DNA from 2 places in the Orrella daihaiensis genome. Region 1 is predicted to be linked to the other one. Evidence: predicted binding sites of a transcription regulator. Region 1 holds the regulator's gene; the other holds the start of a gene.
What was found. Region 1 encodes FNR, which switches genes on or off when oxygen is low (the NO sensors DNR and NnrR bind a similar motif). Its sites were predicted from a motif close to TTGATNNNNATCAA; they were not measured.

Region 1 (3,410 bases):
CAGCCACTCGCAACGACAACCTATCGCCTGGTCAATTATGATCTGGACATGGATCGATTCTCACAGCTTGAAGCCTTTGTTGCTTCAGCCACGCTAGGCAGCTTTTCAGCGGTTGCACGCGCTGAAGGGGTGACGCCCGCCCTGATTGCCCGCCGGGTGGACGCGCTAGAGGCCAGACTCGGCGTGCGCCTGTTTGTACGAAGCACTCGCAAACTTGCGCTAACGAGCGAGGGACACGCCTTGTTCGCCCAGGCACAAGAAATTTTGAGGTCATTGCAGGAAACTGAAACCCGCATCGGTCAAGGTAGCGCAAAACCGGTAGGCCTTTTACGCATCACTGCGCCAGCAGGCTTTGGCAGGCGTCATGTCGCACCCCTCATGCCGGCGTTATGCGAGCAGCATCCGGGACTTGAAGTATCACTAGACCTGAGTGATGACTTTGTTGACTTGGCCAATGATCGATTTGATTGCGCCATTCGTATCGGCGAACTCTCGGACTCAAGCCTGATTGGTATACGACTTGCCGAGAACCAACGCGTTGTCGTCGCCTCGCCTGCCTACCTAAAAACACATGGGGTGCCCAAACACCCGGCAGAGCTCTCTGCTCATCAATGCCTGCCGCTGTCGGCCCGTAGTGGCCAGACGCGCGGGTGGCTGTTTCAAGTCGACGGCCAAGCAGTTTGGCACTCTATCGAAGGGCAAATGGCATGCAGTGATGGCAGCGTGCTACACCAATGGTGTTTGGATGGGCATGGGCTTGCCTGGCGTTCACTGTGGGAAGTTAGCCACGATATTGCAACCGGCAGACTGATCAGTGTGCTGGATCAGTACCGTGCCGCGCCTAACGGGATATTTGCGCTAATGCCACAGCGTCGGTTGACCCCGCTCAGAGTGAAAGTGCTGGTCGAGTGGCTAAAGTACCACTATGGACAAAGTGGTTATTTTGACTAAAATCAATTCTAGGATGTCTGATGATAAAGAAGGGTTTCGTACAAAACTCGTACAAACTTGACGGATATAAATTTTTTGGTAACTAGCTATGTCTCAAAAACGCGTTCCCGTCGCTGTCGATGCTGTTCACTGTGCCACTTGCATGATGGGTAACGTTTGCCTGCCTGCTGGCATGCCGAACCATGAGGTTGAGCAACTAGATCAACTGGTAAAAGAGCGAATCAAACTCAAGAAAGGCGATATCTTGTATCGCAGCGGTGAAAAGCTCGATGCTTTGTATGGCCTGCGCTTGGGCTCGGTGAAATCCCAGCTTGAGGAAGCAACTGGTCAGGTTCAAATCACGGGATTTTTTCTGCCGGGCGAGATTATCGGCTTGGATGGCATGCTCGATGGCGAGCACGGCACCAATGCCGTCGCCATGGAAGACTCAGAAGTTTGCGTGGTTCGTTTGAAAGACATCGACGATATCAGTCGATATGTACCCTCGCTACAACAACAAGTCAGGCGCGTGATGAGCAAGGAAATTGCGCGCACCTATCAGGTCATGCTCGCGCTAGGATCCATGCGCTCAGAAGCCAGACTAGCGGCATTCCTGGTGAACCTGTCGCAGCGACTCTCGGCGCTAGGCTACTCCTCTACAGACTTCATCATGCGCATGAGCCGCGAGGAAATCGGCAACTATCTCGGGTTAACACTTGAGACCGTCAGCAGGTTGTTCTCACGATTTGCGCGCGATGGCCTGATTTCTGTCAGCCAACGTGAAATTCGGATATTGGACATGGAAGCGCTTGAAGAGCTTGCCGGCCATCAAGCCTCCTGAAATACCCGCTGTCTGACGAAGTCGAGCAAATTGGGTTCAGACAAAGCTGTCAGACCAATTTGTTGAGCCCAATAGCCCTCACCTCCACCTAGGCGTGCCCACTCGTAAAGGCGCCGTGTGTAGAGCTGCAAATCATATTCATAGGTCACACCAATGGCCGCATGAACTGCATGTGCAATGGCTGCTATGCGAGGTGCAACCGCGCTAGTCTGGGTTTTAGCGACCCGGGCCGCCTCAAACTCAGGCTGCCATTGTTCAGTTTGACAGCCAATCTGGCTAGCCATACGGGCACCGTAAACAAGCTCTGCCATTTCACTGATTTGTTGCTGCAGAGCCTGAAACTTGCCGATCGGCTTACCGAACTGCACTCGATCATTGGCGTAAGTCAGAGTCAACTCCAGCACCCGGGCAGCAACCCCAGCCATTTGCACTGCCAAAGCCAGTGCGACACCATGAGCCACCATTGCCCGAGGCGCCGTGCCGATCGCAGATTGATTCACCACCGTTGGCGCCCAAGTGGCCTGCCCATCAAAACATCCAGGTCCACCGACATCTGTTATCTGCGCTTGACTTAGCGGCAACAAATACACCGTATCCTGATGCTGCAGCAAGGCGTAAGTCGAAAGTTTCGAGGATGGCAAATCACGCGCGACCAACGCGCCATCGGCATTGAGCTGTGCAAACCCACTGGCCGTGATGGCACCATCAGGCAAAGTCTGACCCAGGTTTGCCAACAAGGCTCGCGCAAACACCGTCGTACCCATTGGCACGGGCAGCCCGTGACGCCCCGCCGCAAACAGGACCTCCCAGGCTTGCGCCCAGCCTAGCCCGGCGCCACCCGCCTCTTCAGAAACCATCACATCCAAGAACCCAGACTCAACGAGCGGTGCCACGAGATCAGCAGCGCAACCGCTTCGACCAGTTGCTCTTATCTTGGCGGGCAGGTCCTGCGCAGCCAGCAATTTATCCAGCGATTCATAGAGTTCATTCTGCATCTCGTTACCTCAAAGCCAGACCACGAGCAATAATGCCGCGCAAGATTTCACGGGTTCCGCCACGCAAAGAAAAGGTGACACCCATTTGCTCCAAATAAGCCAGGACTTTCATCAATTCACCCGAAACCGCAAACTCAGGATGCTCACCAATCCACTGGCCAATGTCTCGTATCACACGCTGCTCAAAATCCGTGCCGTAGTCCTTAACAACAGATGCTTCCACAGCTGGGCTAAAGCCCTGAACCAATTGATCTGTCACCGACAGCGACATCCCACGCAAAGCGCACAGCTCAGCCAACAAACTGCCCAATAATCGCTGGGCATCTGCATCCTGGCAATCCTGGCTACGCAACTCCTGAGCCCAGGCATCGAGCAATACCATGCTGGAGTAGATACGCTCCGGGCCGCTGCGCTCAAACGCCAACTCGGCGGTGCACTGCTCCCAACCTTGCCCCTCCATGCCGATCAACGCGTCTGCATCGAGCTGCACATTGTCAAAAAACACTTCATTGAAATGGGCATCGCCAGCCATATCCGTGATCGGGCGGATCGTTACACCTGGCTTGGACAAATCAACAATCAGTTGCGACAGGCCGTTGTGTTTGTCAGCCGGTTGACCGCTGGTACGCACCAAGGCGATCATG
Region 2 (3,410 bases), 150 kb from region 1:
TAATCCCCCCGAGCCGTTTGTCACGGCAAAGTCCTATGAATTCCCTACGGGGGAGTCCAGCAAGAATGCCAATACGGTTGGGGATGGCGACGGCTGGTCTGAGCACGCGCCAGTGGCCAGTTTTCCGCCGGGAGTGAACGGTCTTTATGATATGGGTGCCAATGTATGGGAGTGGCTAGCCGATGCGCGCGGTGATGACAGACTCACGGCCGGCGGCTCTTGGTGGTATGGGCCTTCGAAGATGACTGAACGCGCAATGCAGTACAAGCCAGGCAATTTTTATGCCGTGTATGTGGGATTTCGTTGCGTTTACGATCGCGCTAATTAGATCCAGTCGGAGTCCGTCCAGGGGCAGATGTCAATGCTCGGATCGGTAGTAGCCTGGGTCGAGACCGCCAGGCTTATCAGGTGTTCAGGTTCAATGCGCCAATGATGAAATCGCCATGGCAGGGTGGGCGTGAGCCTCGCGTCCCTGACCCGCAGTCGAATTCGTTCGGGCAATGTGGCACCGGGCGGGCTTAATTCAAATTCAAAGCCCGTCAGGCTATCGGCAATGCCCCACGCCTGAGCTTTCAAGAACGCTTCTTTTAGGGTCCAGTAAGTCAGAAACCGCTGTTGTCTCAGTTCTGGTGGTTGATAGTCTATGTCGCGTTGCTCGGCTTGGGTGAAATAACGCTTCGCAAGCCCAGCTTTTGTCGTTCTGTTTAACCATTCGGTATCGATTCCCATCGGTTCGGGGCCAATGGCCAAAACGGTCAGCCCCTGCGTGTGTGCGAGGTTAAAGTGCACGGCTTTTGCATTGAAAGGGTGGCTGAGCACTGGTTTTTGTCGGCCCGTAACTCCAAAGCAAATGTCCGACGGATTACAGCCAAGCACTTTGGATAGCAGTCTCCTGGTGAGCCCGTGGCTGACCAGAAAGGCATGCCGATGCTCGGGGTTAATCAAGCGCGCAAGCCTCGCAGTTTCGGCTTCATCTAGCCAACTCGTTATTTGCGTGATGAGGTCGGGGTTGCGCACGACGCCTGGGTTGAGATGGCGAACCAGAAAGGTTGAACCGTCAAATCGTTCTGAAATTGGTGACATAAGCCCAAAAATATCGGGAATTGCGTGACTGAAACGTGATGTATTAGTAATCTAAAGCATTCGTCATCATACGGAGTTTTTTATGTCGACCCCTATTCAGCGCCTGACCCCTGATTTTGCTGTTGCACCGCAACTAAGCCCTCAAGATATGGCGGCCGTTGCACAGGCGGGCTATAAGAGCGTGATTATCAATCGCCCTGACTATGAGGGCGGATCTGAGCAACCAACTTCTGAAGCGGTCAGTACGGCGGCGCGTGAGGCTGGCTTACGTGTAGCCTACCAGCCGGTGGTCAGTGGTGCCATCACGGCCGATGACGTTACCAAGTTCTCAGAATTACTACAGACGTTACCCACGCCAATACTGGCGTATTGTCGCTCTGGTGCCCGTTGCACCGTATTGTTCCAATCGGCGACGTCCAAAAGTTAAGCTGCATCTGTAATTTGCTGGGGCGAGCCGGGGCTGTAAGGTTGTCGGTGTTTGATTTATTGATAAGCATCAATTTTTAAACATGTGGTGGATACCATTTGCAGGGATTTGCGCTAGCATGAAAGAGTCAGATTGGCATTACCGACTCATACAAAAATCAAAGGGAGTTCAATATGTTTAAAAAAATCCTGATTCCGACCGATGGCTCGGCGCTTTCAGCCCAGGCTGCCAACGCTGGGGTGTCATTTGCCCGTTCAGTGGGTGCCGAGGTCGTTGCACTGTATGTCGGTCAGCCTTTTGCTGCCACGATTGGCTTTGATGGCATGGCGGCGGCTTACGCCATTACCGATGAAGATTATGAGAAGGCCTCTGCCGAGCAGGCTAAGAAATATTTGCAGGCAGTCGTTGATCGTGCTGAAACCGCGGGTGTGAAGGTTTCTTCCGAGTCAGTCACCAATTTCAACGTCGCTGACGGGATTGTTGACGCTGCCGGTAAACACGGTTGCGATCTTATTTTTATGGGTAGTCACGGGCGCAGCGGATTGTCACGGTTGCTGTTAGGCAGTGTGACAGCCAAGGTGTTGTCTTTGGCGCAGGTGGCCGTGTTGGTGTATCGTGTCAAAGAGGAATAAACACAAAAACCGCAAGTCTGCTTCAGGGTGCATCAGTTAGGCCCTCAAAAACGCTGCTTTGAGCAGCGTTTTTTACGCGATTTACCCAGGACGCCCCATTGTGAAGTCCCGGGGCTTGTTGGGGACAAGCTAGCCAAGGCCTCGTCTGCTGTCCTATGATGTGGCGTTTAAACAATCGCCGGCAACTGGCAAACTAGGAGAAAAAATAATGACAGTTAAAGTTGGAGATCATGTGCCAGAGGGTACGTTGACCGAGTTCATCGAGAATGAGACTGCGGGGTGTGCGCTCGGACCGAACGACTTCAAGGTATCCGAGCTGACCAAAGGCAAGAAAATCCTGATGTTTGCACTGCCAGGTGCTTACACGCCAACATGCTCGGCCAAGCATGTGCCAAGCTACCTCGAGAGTTATGACGCCATTAAGGCCAAAGGTGTAGACGAAATCTGGTGTGTGGCGGTTAATGATGCCTTCGTGATGGGTGCTTGGGGGCGTGAGCAGGGTGTGGCTGGAAAAATTCGCATGTTGGGTGATGGCGCGGCTGCCTGGACCAAGGCGATGGGTTTGGAGTTGGATTTGACGGCACGTAACATGGGCGTGCGCTCCCAACGTTATGCCGCGTTGATTGAAGACGGTGTCATCAAAGCACTTGAAATTGAAGCCCCTGGCGCATTCGAAGTCAGCTCTGCGCAGTCCATGTTGAAGCATCTCTAACGGACTCACACACCATACGTGGTGTATTGAAATGGCCGGCCTACGCTGGCCATTTTGTTGGTGCGTTCAAGCAACATTCGTGATCACGTTGCTAAATTGTCTTTGTCATTGAGCACAGGCTCAAGCTATTCTGTGGCTTGCAAACGCCTGCCGCTATGTTCACCACCCTCGCATCCTTTTCTTCTTTATTTCTATCCACATTCGTGATGTTGGTGGGTGTGGGGCTGTTTAACGTCTTCATGGGACTAAAGCTCTCTGAAGATGGGGTCAGTGCGATCTGGATCGGCGCGCTGATGTCAGCCTACTATCTCGGGCTTGTGATTGGTAGTCGGGTTGGTCATCGCATGATCGTGCGTGTTGGCCATGTGCGTGCATTTGCCGCAGCCGCCGCTACTTGCTCGGTCATGGTTCTGATTCAGACACTGGTCTCAGAAAAAGAGATCTGGGTGCTGTTTCGGGTGATTGCCGGGGCTGGCATGGCCGTGCAATTTATGGTGCTAGAGAGTTGGCTTAACGAGCAAATAGAAAACGAGCGTCGCGGTCAAATTTTTTCTGT

Region 2: DHf2319_RS04100 (universal stress protein) is a predicted target of FNR. The motif match lies at 1,570-1,583, and genes of this name have one in related genera.

What each region holds. Positions count from the first base shown of each region.
Region 1 is NZ_CP063982.1:993,658-997,067, reverse strand. It holds gene DHf2319_RS04830 (LysR family transcriptional regulator) at 49-951, shown strand; gene fnr (fumarate/nitrate reduction transcriptional regulator Fnr) at 1,040-1,771, shown strand; gene DHf2319_RS04820 (acyl-CoA dehydrogenase family protein) at 1,759-2,766, opposite strand; gene DHf2319_RS04815 (acyl-CoA dehydrogenase family protein) at 2,771-3,410, opposite strand, start outside.
Region 2 is NZ_CP063982.1:844,636-848,045, forward strand. It holds gene DHf2319_RS04085 (formylglycine-generating enzyme family protein) at 1-328, shown strand, start outside; gene DHf2319_RS04090 (4'-phosphopantetheinyl transferase family protein) at 325-1,083, opposite strand; gene DHf2319_RS04095 (protein tyrosine phosphatase family protein) at 1,166-1,510, shown strand; gene DHf2319_RS04100 (universal stress protein) at 1,684-2,142, shown strand; gene DHf2319_RS04105 (peroxiredoxin) at 2,351-2,854, shown strand; gene DHf2319_RS04110 (MFS transporter) at 3,010-3,410, shown strand, end outside.